3 regions of the Pilosibacter rotomagensis genome follow, and region 3 is predicted to be linked to each of the others. Evidence: riboswitches for the same ligand, from Rfam matches in the RefSeq annotation. Region 3 holds a riboswitch; each other region holds the start of a gene.
The links. Region 3 has a riboswitch for thiamine pyrophosphate ahead of ACI3EW_RS01855 (TenA family protein). Riboswitches for the same ligand answer to the same signal wherever they lie in the genome.
Positions count from the first base shown of each region.

Region 1: linked by a shared signal. The riboswitch ahead of thiE (thiamine phosphate synthase) and the one ahead of ACI3EW_RS01855 (TenA family protein) in region 3 are both predicted to bind thiamine pyrophosphate.
Region 2: linked by a shared signal. The riboswitch ahead of thiW (energy coupling factor transporter S component ThiW) and the one ahead of ACI3EW_RS01855 (TenA family protein) in region 3 are both predicted to bind thiamine pyrophosphate.

Region 1 covers NZ_CM170323.1:1,329,369-1,334,060, reverse strand. The annotation lists gene ACI3EW_RS05940 (ABC transporter ATP-binding protein) at 1-561, opposite strand, end outside; gene tenA (thiaminase II) at 563-1,225, opposite strand; gene thiD (bifunctional hydroxymethylpyrimidine kinase/phosphomethylpyrimidine kinase) at 1,222-2,031, opposite strand; gene thiE (thiamine phosphate synthase) at 2,245-2,880, opposite strand; TPP riboswitch at 3,164-3,271, opposite strand; gene ACI3EW_RS05920 (phosphate/phosphite/phosphonate ABC transporter substrate-binding protein) at 3,907-4,692, shown strand, end outside.
Region 2 covers NZ_CM170323.1:1,317,925-1,322,616, forward strand. The annotation lists gene ACI3EW_RS05865 (DNA polymerase Y family protein) at 1-1,193, shown strand, start outside; TPP riboswitch at 1,240-1,346, shown strand; gene thiW (energy coupling factor transporter S component ThiW) at 1,785-2,303, shown strand; gene thiM (hydroxyethylthiazole kinase) at 2,317-3,138, shown strand; gene ACI3EW_RS05880 (RNA polymerase sigma factor) at 3,206-3,751, shown strand; gene ACI3EW_RS05885 (hypothetical protein) at 3,741-4,109, shown strand; gene ACI3EW_RS05890 (histidine kinase) at 4,093-4,692, shown strand, end outside.
Region 3 covers NZ_CM170323.1:404,596-409,287, reverse strand. The annotation lists gene ACI3EW_RS01875 (NUDIX hydrolase) at 1-210, opposite strand, end outside; gene ACI3EW_RS01870 (HAD family hydrolase) at 213-869, opposite strand; gene thiE (thiamine phosphate synthase) at 859-1,500, opposite strand; gene thiD (bifunctional hydroxymethylpyrimidine kinase/phosphomethylpyrimidine kinase) at 1,512-2,315, opposite strand; gene ACI3EW_RS01855 (TenA family protein) at 2,312-2,986, opposite strand; TPP riboswitch at 3,211-3,310, opposite strand; gene ACI3EW_RS01850 (transposon-transfer assisting family protein) at 3,519-3,719, opposite strand; gene ACI3EW_RS01845 (LPD25 domain-containing protein) at 3,723-4,692, opposite strand, start outside.

The sequences.
Region 1 (4,692 bases), 920 kb from region 3:
AAAAAGGACTGTCTTTTTCTCCCTCTCCCACTGCTCTAAAAGCCATTCCCGCATGGAGATCCTCGTCAGGTAATCGAGGGCTGAAAATGGCTCATCGAGGAGCAGAAGGTCGGAACCCGTGAGCACCGTTCTCGCAAACGCCGCTCTCTGACGCATGCCGCCGGAAAGCTCCTTCGGCATCTTGTCACCCCAGTCCTTAAGACCAACAGATTCGAGCGCCGCGTCCGCTTTCTCTCTCATCTCCATTTTCGAATATCCGCCCCGGATCTCCATCGGCAGCAGGAGATTCTCCCTCACGGTCCGCCATGGAAATAAAAGATCCTGCTGCGGCATGTATCCACAGTAGTTTCTCTTCCTCTCAATGGACTCTCCGTCCACCAGAATCTCGCCGGAAGCCGGCAGAAGGAGCTTGTTCACAAGCCGGAAGATCGTACTCTTACCACAGCCGGAAGCGCCGATGACGGACACGAATTCCCCGTCCTGTACATCGAAGGAAAGGTGGTCAATGATGGAGAAATCTTCCACATCATATTGAAAGCTTACATTGTCAAATTTCAGCATCCTACTGCCTCATTTCCCATGCCATATCCCAGAATGCCGCCTCGTAGCGGGAGCATGCTGTAAAGATGTCCACGAGATGCTGTTTCCGCATTTCGGAATAGTCCTCCGTCAGGCGGTTCATCAGGTCTGCCAGCACCTCATTGTCCTCGTGGTAGGAATCGGACGCATATCCGCTGACCCATTCCCCATAGAACTCATGCTTATCTGCAGCCGGATACTCTGCAAGGATCTTCTTCGCGATAAACTCATAGCTCAACGCGCAGGAAAGGATTGCCGCCATGACCTCCGCCTCTCCTTCCTCGTAAGCGACACGAAGCATATAAGAGGTATAGGACAGATTATCAAGAGCGACCGGTGTCTGCTCCGCCTCCTCCTTCGCGATTCCAAGTCTCGTCATGTACGCGCGGTGGATATCCATCTCACCGTCCAGGATCGAATGGGTATAACCCGCGAACAGGCGCATAGCGTCGAGGTTTTTCGCCTTCGCCGTGCCGATGGAAAATACCTTTGTATAATCAAGAAGATACAGATAATCCTGTATCATATAATATTTGAATTTTTCATGATCCAGACTGCCGTCCGCGATTCCCTTTACAAAAGGCGTTTCGTTATAGCCGGCCCAGATCTCCTTTGTTGCCTCTAAAAGGCGTTCTGTCATCGTCATACCTGTTCCTCCGCAAATCCTTTTCCGCGAAAATCAAATCCGTGATCCATCGGTCCGGATCCATGTCCGAGATCCAGCATGGCTGCCAGCGCTCCGGAGATGTAAGCCTTTGCGCGCTCCACCGCCGTATCGAGGTCATAGCCCTTCGCCAGATTGGAGGCGATGGCACTCGATAAGGTGCAGCCGGTTCCGTGGGTGTTCGGGTTGTCGATACGCTTACCGTTGAACCAGCGGTAGCTGCCGTCGCGGTATAACAGGTCGTTGGCATCATTCAACTGATGACCGCCCTTACAGAGGACCGCGCAGTGATAGGTCTCACTGATCTGTTTTGCCGCCGCGATCATGTCCTCGGCGGACTTTACTTCCATCCCTGATAAAACCTCTGTCTCCGGGATATTCGGGGTCAGGACTGCCGCCATCGGAAACAGGTATTCTTTTAATGTGCCGATGGCATCGTCGCTGATCAGCTTTGATCCGCTTGTCGCCACCATGACCGAGTCCACAACGATATTTTCTGCTTTGTGTTCATGAAGCTTCTTTGCGATGGACTTGATCAGTCCCGCAGAAGAAACCATTCCAATCTTTACCGCGTCCGGACGGATGTCCGTAAATACGCTGTCAATCTCCTGTTCCAGGAATTCCGGTGTTACCTCGAAAATCCCCTGGACGCCGGTCGTGTTCTGGGCCGTCAGTGCTGTGATCGCGCTCATTCCGTATACTCCGTTTGCGATCATCGTCTTTAAATCGGCCTGGATGCCGGCGCCTCCGCTGGAATCGCTTCCAGCGATCGTTAATGCTGTCTTCATCATAAAAACTCCTTTCAGGCATCAATAACTTTTTATTAGGCGACGCAAGGTGGTGCCCCCAATGTGCCGCCGCGGAAATGTTTTCCGCTTGATCTATTCCAAAACCCAGAGGGAAAATTGCTGCTCTGTGAATTTAGAATTCATATTTTCAGGCAAGTAGTATTTTTCTTCTGGCTTATTGGCTTGTTTGAATGTAGTGTTTAAAAAATTATATTATAAGATTTCTCTTACCGCCTCTTTCAGTTCTCGTGTCGCCTTCTCAATATCCTCTGCCGCAAAGATCGCGCTGACGACTGCGACGCCATCCACACCGGTTCCCTTAAGGGGCTCCAGGCGGTCCTTATTGATCCCGCCGATGGCGACTACCGGGATATCCACCGCCTGACAGATCGCAGAAAGCGCCTCCGGTGTCACCGCTGTGGCGTCCTTTTTTGTTCCTGTCGGATACATCGCTCCGACGCCGAGGTAATCCGCCCCGTGCTTTTTCGCGAGAAGCGCCTGCTCCACATTCTTACAGGAAACACCGATGATCTTATCCGGTCCCAGCTTTTCTCTCACTTTTCCCGCTTCCATATCGCTCTGTCCCACATGAACGCCGTCCGCGTCCACCTTAAGGGCGATATCCACGTTGTCGTTGATCACAAAGGGAACATGATATTCGGCACAAAGCTTTTTGATCTTCTTCGCCTCTTCTAAAAACATCTCCTCATCCAGCTCTTTTTCCCTCAGCTGAACAAAGGTTGCTCCGCCCTTTAAAGCCTTTTCCACCTGGCTCTCCAGAGTCTCACCATTTAACCACGCGCGGTCTGTCACCGCGTAGAGCAGCATATCTTCCGGTCTGCAGTTCATATCTTCTACCTCCTACAATACATGAAACGCGCCTCGCACATTCCCGCTCCTCGCGCGGCCGCTTGCGACGATCTACATCTTCGCGCGAGTGCACAGCATTGGCACGTCAGTACCTTTTGTGTAATAGGGAATTCCCCGGAATTTCCTGTAATAACAAGTGAAAACACGCTTCGCGAGTTTCCCCTTGTTATCGCGACAGTCGCCAAGGTCTCGCGCAAGCGCGGACTTTGGCTCGTTGTTCGCGTAAAAAAAGGAGACACCCGCAGGTATCTCCACTTCTACTCTTTCTCTTCAGCAGCTTCCTACGTTGGCATGATCCAAATCAGGTATACGGGTCTTGGCGATGCAGCCAACTCTCAGCCTGATCCGTCAGGCTCCCCGGTCTGTTTATTTTCTTTTTTCTGACAAGATTTACTATATACTTTCCGAGCGGAAAAGTCAAGTTTGCACCCGGTTTCGTACATGATTTCAAGACTGCGGACTTTGCATGGATCCATCGATATTTTTCATGTATTCCATGCAGCCTGCTTACAGCCTTGTGTTCCCCGCCCATCGCTTTTTCCCGGCGGCCTTTCAGAAATTTCCTCTCTTGCCTTTTTCCATCTCCTGTGCTACAATCCAAATCGGTTAACGGAATGCAGCATGAGGGGGAGCGCCCTGGTGCTGCGGTCAATTCAATTACTTGATGACGAAGACCAGATTGCGAGGGAGCCCGTGTTCCGGGCTGAGAGGATCCCAGAAAGGATCGACCGTCCCATGCCGCGGATCCATGTCCGCGGCTTGTCAGCATTCTGCCTGAAAGTCATTTTTACGGTATGCTGCAGAAGGCATGCCTTTTTCTTTATCCGCCTGCTTCTCCAGGATTCATGGCAGCTGAATGCGTTCTATTTCTTATTCGGAACGATCACGCTCTCACAGTGTCCTGACCATTAGCGGATATTGAAACTATTTCACCGTATTTCCCGGTGTCCCATTCTTTCAGCAGAAAATATATTCTGCCCTGACGGGCTATGGAGGTATTATATTATGAAAAAATTTGTTGTACCGGCTCTCTCCCTGGCACTCTGCCTCGGACTCACTGCAGGATGTTCTTCCAAAACGGACGCACCGGCTGCTTCCACAGGGGAGACCACAGCTGCCGCTTCTGCGGAAAGCACTTCTGAAGCAGCCGCTTCCGCAGAGACAAAATCCATCGATTCTTTAAAGATCGCTTTCTCCCCGTACGCGGACGCAGATACGATCACGACAGCAACAGAGCCGTTAGAGAACCTTTTAAAAGAGACACTGCTTGAAAAAGGCTACGATGTCAAAGACATCGACATGACCGTCGGAACAAGCTACACCGCTGTCGGTGAGGCACTGAGCGCAGGAAGCGCTGATATCGGATTTATCTCCGGAGGAAACTATGTCCTGTTCTCCGATGACTGCGACGTTCTCCTGACGGCTCTCCGCTACGCCATCAATAAGGACTCCGAAGATCCGAAGGAATGGAACGACGGCACCATCGAGGAAAACACAGACAAAATGAGCACATATTACCGCTCCATCATTCTCGCAGGACCGAGTGAAAAAGGTCAGGAGCTCTTAGCAAAAGTCAACAACGGCGAGGAACTTACCTGGGATGACTTAAACAGCGCCACCTGGGCAGTCATGGGACCAACCTCCGCGTCCGGCTACATTTATCCATCCTTATGGTTAAACGAGCGCTACGGAAAGACCATCGCTGACCTCGCGAATGCGGTCCAGTCCGATTCCTACACCACCTCCCTTGCCCGCCTCGCCTCCGGACAGGCAGACCTCATGGTCTCCTAC
Region 2 (4,692 bases), 910 kb from region 3:
TAAAGGAGGGGCTGCCGGATCTTCGGGAGATCCCGTCCTGTATCGGCGGGGACCCAAAGCTAAGGCGCAGCATCGTTGTGGCGAAATCGATTCCGGCGAAAAAGTACGGGGTGACAACAGGGGAACCTGTGGCCCTGGCACTGCGGAAATGTCCGGATCTCGTGTGCGTGCCGGGGGATTTTGCGCTGTACCAGAGATGTTCCCGGGCGTTTAAGGAGATCTGCGCGTCCTATGCGCCTGCGATGGAGTCCTTTTCAATCGATGAAGTGTTCCTCGACATGACCGGTACCCATCTGATCTATCCGGATCCGGTGGCGGTGGCTCACGAGATCAAGGATAAGATCCGGGATGAGCTGGGCTTTACGGTGAATGTCGGGATCGGAACGAATAAGCTGTTAGCGAAGATGGCATCGGATTTTGAAAAGCCGGATAAGGTTCATACGCTTTTTCCGCCTGAGATCCCGAAAAAAATGTGGCCGCTTCCGGTGCGGGATCTTCTGTTCCTTGGAAAGGCATCGGAGCAGAGACTTTTACAGGAAGGAATTAAGACCATCGGAGATATGGCGCGGAGCGGGGAAGCTGAGCTTAAGCGGATCCTGGGAGAAAAGGCCGGGCATCAGCTTTACCGGTATGCCAATGGCATCGACGATTCCCCGGTGCGTGCGGAGCGGGAGGAAGCGAAGGGCTACAGCGCGGAGACGACCGTGGAAGAGGATCTTGTGACGTATGAGCAGGCACTGGCGCTTCTGCTTGCCCAGTGTGATGTGGTGGCTGCAAGGATGCGCAGAGACGGGAAAAAGTGCAGCTGTGTGGCGGTGACCTATCGGACACTGGATTTTAAGACGAGGTCACATCAGAGAGCTTTTGAGGATCCCACGGATGTGACGGATGAGATCTTTGCGCAGGTGAAAAAACTGTTATATGAATGTTGGAAGTGTGAGCCTCTGCGGCTGATCGGAATGGCGCTGACAGATCTTACAACGGATGATTTCAGACAGATCTCCCTGTTTGAGAATCCTGATGAACGGGAAAAACAGAAGAAAGCAGATGAGGCGTTCGACGATATCCGCAGGCGTTTTGGAAATGGAATGATCGTCCGGGGCAGTACGATGAGTACGGCCGGGAAGGTTGCGAGAAAGGCGAAAGCTCAGATGGATCAGGACGTGCGGATAAAGAAGGAAAAAGAAAAATAGGAAATTCTTTACTTGCAAATTTTCGAAGATGCGCTATAATAAGTCTTACAAAAAACAGGGGAGCTCGTTGGCGGGCTGAGAGGAAGTAATCGAACTTCGACCCTTTAACCTGATGCGGATAATGCCGCCGTAGGAAGTCATGATGTGAATTTTTACAGGGGACATGCCGCGATGGGTGTCTCCTGTTTTTATGTCATCTGACTTAAAGAGTTCGGGATCATTGTGTTTCCGAAACAGGTGGCAGAAAAAAAGTAACAAAAACCATACTTTGGGAAAGGAGGAAACGGGATCCGCCAGCAGGCGGCGGGCCGAGGGGGAGCGCCCTGGGCCATGTATGAGATCAGCGATGGGAAGCCGTGTTCCGGCGTGAGAGGATGCCAGTAAGCATCGACCGCCTTCCATACAGTGATCCGGAGAGGGGAACTGTACATTTTTATGTGGAGTACATGGTACTTCGCCTGTGGAAGCGCTGTTGTCGTACAGACGTTTCCTAAAAATGCAGCTGCGCAGGGAAGCTTTGCGGCTGCGGAAAATTTTCAAAGGAGGAATGTGTGACGGTCCGAAGGAAGGACCGGTCACGCGGAATAAAACATGAAACAGACAAATACGAAAAAATTAGCGGTGGCAGCCGTTTTCTGTGCTGTCGCAGTGGCAGGAAGCTTATTTTCATTCCCGGTATTCGGGAGTAAGTGTTCCCCGGTACAGCATATGGTGAATATTCTCTGTGCAGTCCTCTTAGGACCGGGATACGGACTGGGTGCGGCATTCGCGGCGGCGCTGATCCGGAATCTTCTGGGACTTGGAAGCCTGATGGCATTCCCGGGCAGTATGTTCGGCGCGCTGATCTGCGGGCTTGTGTATCAGAAGACACAGAATATTCCGGCGACACTGATCGGTGAGGTATTTGGAACCTCTGTTCTTGGCGGACTCACGGCCTATCCGGTAGCGGTCTTCCTTATGGGAAAGAGCGCGGCAGGTCTGGCATTTTACGCATATGTGATCCCGTTCCTTGTTTCAACTGCCGGAGGTGCAGTGATCAGCGGTGTGCTGATCTACAGCTTAAAGAAAGCCAATATCCTTGCAGGGATGCAGGAAGCAATGGGACAGTAGAGGAGAGAGAAGCATGTTAAAACAGATGTTTGATCAGGTGCGGGAGAAGAGCCCGCTGATCCATAATATTACGAACTATGTGACGGTCAATGACTGCGCAAATATGGTTCTGGCCTGCGGGGCTTCCCCGATCATGGCGGACGACAAGGAGGAGGTCGCGGAGATCCAGACGATCTGCGCAGGCCTCAATATCAATATCGGTACGCTGAACAGCCGTACCATCGAGTCCATGAAGATCGCGGGAATGCGGGCCAATGAGCTGGGACACCCGGCAGTGCTGGATCCGGTGGGCGTCGGGGCATCGACATTCCGGACATCGACGGCAAACGAACTCTTAAAAACGGTAAAATTCACCGTGATCCGCGGAAATATCTCTGAGATCAAGACGCTTGCAGTGGGAACAGGGACCACAAAGGGCGTGGATGCGGATATCGCAGACCGTGTAACCGAAGAGAACCTTGATGAGGCGGTGGCATTCGTGAAAAGATTTGCGGGGAGGACAGGGGCTGTGATCGCGGTCACAGGCGCTATTGATCTCGTGGCAGACGCAAAAAAAGCGTACTGCATCTACAATGGCCATCCGATGATGTCCTCCATCACGGGAACCGGCTGCCAGCTTTCTGCTCTTACAGCAGCATTTGTGACTGCAAATCAGGAGCATCCGCTTGAGGCGGCAGCAGCGGCAGTCTGTGCCATGGGACTCGCGGGGGAGATCGCCCATAAACGGCTGACACCGCAGGACGGGAACGCAACATACCGGAATTATATTATCGACGCGATCTATCATATGGACGGGGATGAGCTGGAGCACGGGGCGAAGTTTGAAGTAAAATAGGACTTGAAATTATGCCGATGCCCACATATACTGTGTATAGTATTTCAGACAGAAGGAAATGAACAGCATGGTTATTGATGAAGAACTTTACAGACAGTATCTGCGCGGCGATGAAGCAGGACTTGAGGCTTTAATGAGAAAATACGGTAACCCGCTGACCCTATACATCAATGGCTATCTGCATGATGTCCACGAAGCGGAGGACCTGATGATCGAAGTCTTTTCCTATCTGTTCACAAAAAAGCCACGCATCCGGGACGGCGGTCTTAAGGCTTACCTGTATAAAGCAGCGCGGCACATGGCTCTGCGCCACAAAAGCAGACATCGGCTTTTCTTCAGCCTCGATGACCTGACGGAAGAGCCGGATGGAAAGACGTTGGTGGAAGAGGTCATTCGGACAAAGGAACGGGATCAGATCCTGCATATCTGTATGGATGAGCTGAAGGCGGATTACCGGGAAGCTCTTTATCTGACCTATTTTGAGGGAATGAGCTATCGGCAGGCCGCTGAGGTCATGGGAAAAAGTGAGAAGCAGATCACCAATATGGTATACCGGGGAAAAGCGCGTCTGCGTGGATTGCTGGAGCGGGAGGGAATTACCAATGCGAAGTAATGAGGAACGGATCGCGGAAGTAAAACGTCGTATTGCGGAAAAAGAATACAAAAAAAGACTGCGGAGAGAATGGGCTGCAGCAGTTTGCTGCGTGGCCGCATGTCTTGCGGTGATCGCAGGTGTTTCCCTTTCCATGCCTGATACTGTCAGCCGGATTGAGATGGGAACTTCTTCTGGCTTTGAAACAGCGGCGACGATGTTAGGCGGCAGCACCGCACTTGGATATATCGTGGTCGGACTGCTCGCTTTTGTTCTCGGCGTGTGCGTGACGGTGTTATGTTTCCGCATACGTAGACTGAACGAAGAAGAACAGACAGGGGAGCAAAAGGGGGAAAATGCAGATGGAAGTCATCAGTAACCTCTTGCAAGCCGCGGTTACCCTGTTAGGCTTTTTTCTGGGCGGTATCCGGTATCTGAAAAGCCGGAAACAGGAGTATTTCCTGCTGACCTGCTTTTATGGCTGTTTTTTCCTTGGATCCCTCTACTGGACGCTGTATCTGCTCTTATTTTCCAAAACGCCGCAGGTCTTTTATGTGTCAGAGTTCGGCTGGGTAGCAAGTGTCATTTTCCTTTCCATGCTGCAATACGCGCTTTCTTCGGCAGAAGAAAGGAGATTTCCGTGCAGGAAGGCCCTGAGTGCCGTCCTGATCGGTGTTCCGCTGTGCATGTTTTACTGCACATTTGGAGATATCCTCTCCAATCTGCTCTGGTGCGGTATGATGATCATTGTTTCCTGTTTTTCTATCCGGGGACTTGCCTATGCCAGAAGGCAGAGGGGAGCTGCACATAATATGAAATATTTTCATGCCTGGGTACTGTGCTATGCAACATTAGAATATGCTCTCTGGACTTCCGGCTGCTTCTGGCCGGGAGATTCCATTTTCAGCCCATACTGCTGGTTTGATCTTCTGCTGGCAGGCTGCTTGCTCGCTTTGCTGCCG
Region 3 (4,692 bases):
TTCCCCGGAAAGTACAGAACCACCCGTACATTCCCAATAAAGAGGGTATTGCTTTTTCGGATGCCGCTGTGATAAAAGATACTGCCCCTGCTGATTGACGATCCATGCACTCACAGATAAATGATACAGCCCTTTGGGTATGATTTCTCCACGGCACACTGTTATTCCAGACTTTTCCCGTTTTGCATTATATAAATCCCATTTTTCCATTTTCATGCCTCTTTGTGTGGGATCGGTGCTTGCCGAAAATCAAGTAAGTAAATATCAGCAATCCTTTCTATCTCTGCACGCTGATCTGCGGAATACTTATCATAAATCCCACCTACTAACATACGGGCTGCCTTTGCGCTTTTAATTGCTGGAAGTACATCATCAAACACAATGCAGTGTTCAGGTGCGACCCCTAATTTTTTTGCAGCCAATTCAAAGACATCCGAATATTCTTTTCCCCGCTGCACCTCATCTGTTGAACATAAGGCGTCAAATAATTCTAAAATCGAATTGTTCTTTAAGCATGGCATATAGAGCTTTTCCGGCAACCCCGTAGCAACTGCAAGTTTTATTCCATGTTCTTTTAAGCGCAGAAGATAATCAAGGGCATGGGGCAGCAGACCGACATGGTTGCTGTATTCCTCGACCGCCATATTATTCCATTCCTCAATAATTCCCTCTACCGTTTCCTGCAATCCAAAAAGATCAATGGTGTATTGTGCGGCTTCCTCAAAACTCCTTGCACATATTTCAGTTACATAATTTTCCGGGACGGGAAGATTTCTCTTTTTCAAAAACTGAATATCTATATGCTCCCATACATCCATTGAATCCAGAATTGTTCCATCTAAATCAAAGATTGCCGCATTAAAATCCATTTTTCTTTTCCTTTCCGCAAAATAAATCTTTCAGTTCCGCAGCAGCAGCTTTTATATCAGACTGCGCTATAATGGCAGATACAACAGCCAGCCCGTCAATTCCCATGGGCTTGAAACGCCCTGCATTTCCCTTATTGATACCGCCAATAACAACTATCGGCAAAGAAACGGCTGCGCGGATTTTCTGTAATTCCTCCATTGATACAGAATCAGCGTCGGTTTTAGTTCCAGTAGGGAACATTGCGCCAACTCCCAAATAATCTGCACCATCCTGTTGTGCCTGTATTGCTTCTGCAATGGAAGATGCGGATACTCCCAACAGCATATTTTCCCCAATTACTTTGCGGACGGCAGCCGCAGGTAAATCATGCTGTCCAATATGTACCCCCGTAGCCTGCACAGCCATTGCAATATCTATCCGGTCGTTTATGATAAGGGGAATATGGTATTTATCCGTAACCTGTTTCACGGCAACAGCCTGATTGTAAAATTCTAATGAGGACAATTCTTTTTCTCGGAGTTGTATCATTGTGCAGCCTCCTAAAATTGCCTGTTCCACCGCTTCTGTCAGGCTATCGCAGCTCATTAGTTGACGATCAGTAACAAGATAAAGTGTATAATCAAAGTTCATTTTGCACCTGCCTATTCTTTAGATAAACCATGCTGATACAATTCGTAGAAATGGTGCGTCGGGCCACAGCCTTTCCCAATCGCAAGAGAGTGTTCGATTGCCATTGTGACATATGCCTTTGCAGATTCGACTGCAAGCGGAACACTTTTTCCCTTTGCAAGCTGGGAAGCGATTGCAGAAGAAAAGGTACAGCCTGTCCCATGAGTATTTTTCGTATCAATGCGGGATGTTTCAAAATGGTAGAAATTTTCTCCATCAAATAGGACATCAACAGCATTTCCTATATGATGTCCACCCTTGACAACAATCGCCTTACAACCCATGGCATATATTTTTCTTGCGGCAGCCTCCATATCTGAAACTGTGGAAATCTGCATATCCGCTATTTTCTCTGCCTCTGGAATATTCGGAGTAAGTACATCGGCAAGTGGAATTACTGTATCTATCAAGGTGGAAACCGCCGTAGGATTCATCAATGGGCAGCCATTTTTGGCATACATAACCGGGTCGATTACAACATTTTGGGGCTTATATTGTAATAGTTTCTTTGCCACCGCTTTCATACATTCTGGTGTAGAAAGCATACCGATTTTTACTGCGTCCACTTCAATATCTTCAAATACGGCGTCAATCTGTTTTTCAATCATATCCGGGGTAATATCTTGGATGTCGATAACGCGGCTGGTGTTCTCTGCAACAACAGAAACAATAACACTCATTCCAAATACGCCGTGAGCAGAAAAAGTTTTCAAATCAGCCTGAATACCTGCACCTCCGCTGCAATCTGATCCGGCAATGGACAATACTTTTTTCATTTTGCATTTTCCTCCATTCTCTCGTTCCGATAGGCCATCTTCCAAAAAGCAAGTTCTAACAAACTTGCTTTCTCAAAAATATCAGCCAGATACTTTTTATTTGCTTCTGATAACCCAGCACATTTATGCTCTGCAAAAGCAGACCATTCTTTGCAGCTTTCTGCATATTGTTCATCGGCATAATCTTTGATAAAGTCCCAATATCTTGATTCTCTGCTTGTGGGGACAGACGCCAGTTTGCGGAATATATAGCTGTAACTTAACATACAGGGAAGAACCGCCATTAAAATTTCTTCATTCTTTCCATGTGACGCAATCTCAAACATGAAATCAATGTAATTTTGATTTTCAGGCAAAGGGGCGATCAGTTCAATATCATCATCTGTTATGCAAAATTGCTTTAGATAATCCAGCCGCACTTCCGATTCCGTATCATTTACAAAGTTCAGCATGGAGTAGTAAAGCTGAATTTCTCTTAATGTAGCAGCATGAAAAATTGCCTTTCCGTATATGCGGGCATAGTTTTTCAGATAGATACTATCCTGAATCATATATCTCTTGAATTTTTCAAGAGGTAGCTTTCCAGTTTGCACTTCCTGCACAAATGGGGTAGCTGCACATTCTTCCCAAATGGGGATGTTGTGGGTTAAGATGTCTTTCATAAATGCCATGTTTGATCCTCCTAAGATAAAAAAATAGAGCCTCTAAAACAATTAGAAGCTCTTTCAGACGCAATACGAGCGTAAGAAATTGCTTCCCTACGCCGGTATTAGCCGACAGGTCCAGAGGTCAGGTCTTACCTTTTTCAACTTGTTCAGTTCCCTCGCAAACACATATCATATCTTATTCAATTAAAAAAGGACATTCCCAAAACAGAGAATGTCCAAAAAATACGAATCTGTATTCTTCAGCTCCCTGCGTTGGTATTAGCCAACAGGTTCAAAGGGTCAGGTTTTAACCTTCTCAACTACAAGGTAGTCCCCCTGCTTGAGTATTATTATAGTTAAGAAGTCCCCAAAAGTCAAGTCTACGCATTTAGGGCGGTAAAAGTCCACGGAAATCAAGGGTTTTTCCGCATGGTCGGCAGGCAGGTGGATAAAGTTATCCTGTTCCCCTCAAAACAGGGTTCTAAATGCGGGAAAATGGACAAAAAAGAAGCGCCGGACGCAGAGGCTTTGACAGCCCCCGCGCCCGGCGTTTTGCTTATTCGTCTGTGAAGTGGAACTGCTGCGCCGCAAAGTCGGCGTCGCTCATGGCGTCCAGCTTATCGGCGGTCTGGCAGGCCAGCGCCGCCATTTCCTTGTCCATGTCCGGCAAAGCTGCCCGGAGATTTGCCGCCGTCCTGCGGCGGTCAGCGTTGTGGTACAGACAGATCAGGTTTTCTTCTTCCACGGTGAAATACATTCCTCATACCTCCATTTCTTTTGATTTTTCCCGCGCCGGGGGCTTCTTTTTCTGTTCCTCCTTGGCGGCGGCAAGCTGCGCCCGGATGGACGGTTTCTTTTGTTTCTGCGTCGTCTTTCGGGTCTGCTTGGGCTTTTTGGCCTCCGCCTTGGCTGCCTCGGCCACATCCAAAAGGGAAATCTGTTCCCCGGCTTTTGCCCTTGCTTCCAGTTCCTCCATAGACGGGGCGTTGTTCATCATGCCGTCGATCATGTTGTAGTTCTGTTCGGTGGACATTTCCGCCGTCTTGATATGGCTTTCCTGCTGGGCGGGGATGGCAAAGGCCCTTGTGCCGTTTGCCATAATCAGATACCTGCCGTCCTCCGACTGGTGGTGGAATCCATACCCGGCGGCCTCCATCTGTTCCCGACTCCTGTCGGTCAGATAGAAACGGCCTCTCGGCGTCTGGATTTGTTCGCCGGTCATGCACTCGTCTGGCGTGAGCTGCTTTTCCGGCTGGGCGAAAAACTCCGGCACCTGCCGGTAGTCGGCCCCCTCGTCCACATAATAGGCGGTCTGTTTCCCATCCTGCCGGAACACCACAATATCCCCCGTAGAGAGGGAATGTCCCTTGTAATCGGCGGGATGTTCTATGTTGAAGCGGCGGTAAATCTCGTCCAGTGTGGTGTCCTTGTCCAGCGGCGCGGTGTAGACAAGCTGATAATTCTTCCTGTCCACCGAAAGCCCGTCCGCCTGCAAGTCCTCATAGGAACGATAGCGGAAGTCGCGCCCCTCTGGGCCGGGCGGCACTTGGTAGATGGAAAAGTTGGGCTGCGCTGGTGCTTCATAATCAGAGGCAACATATTCCTCCACCGTCAGCCCGGCAGCGGCGGCCTCCTGTTCCAGCTCTGCCTCGATCTGTTTTTTGTAGTCTTGCAAACTCTGGTCGAAGTCGGCAAGCTGCGGCGGCTCCGGCAAGTGGTACTGGCCCTGA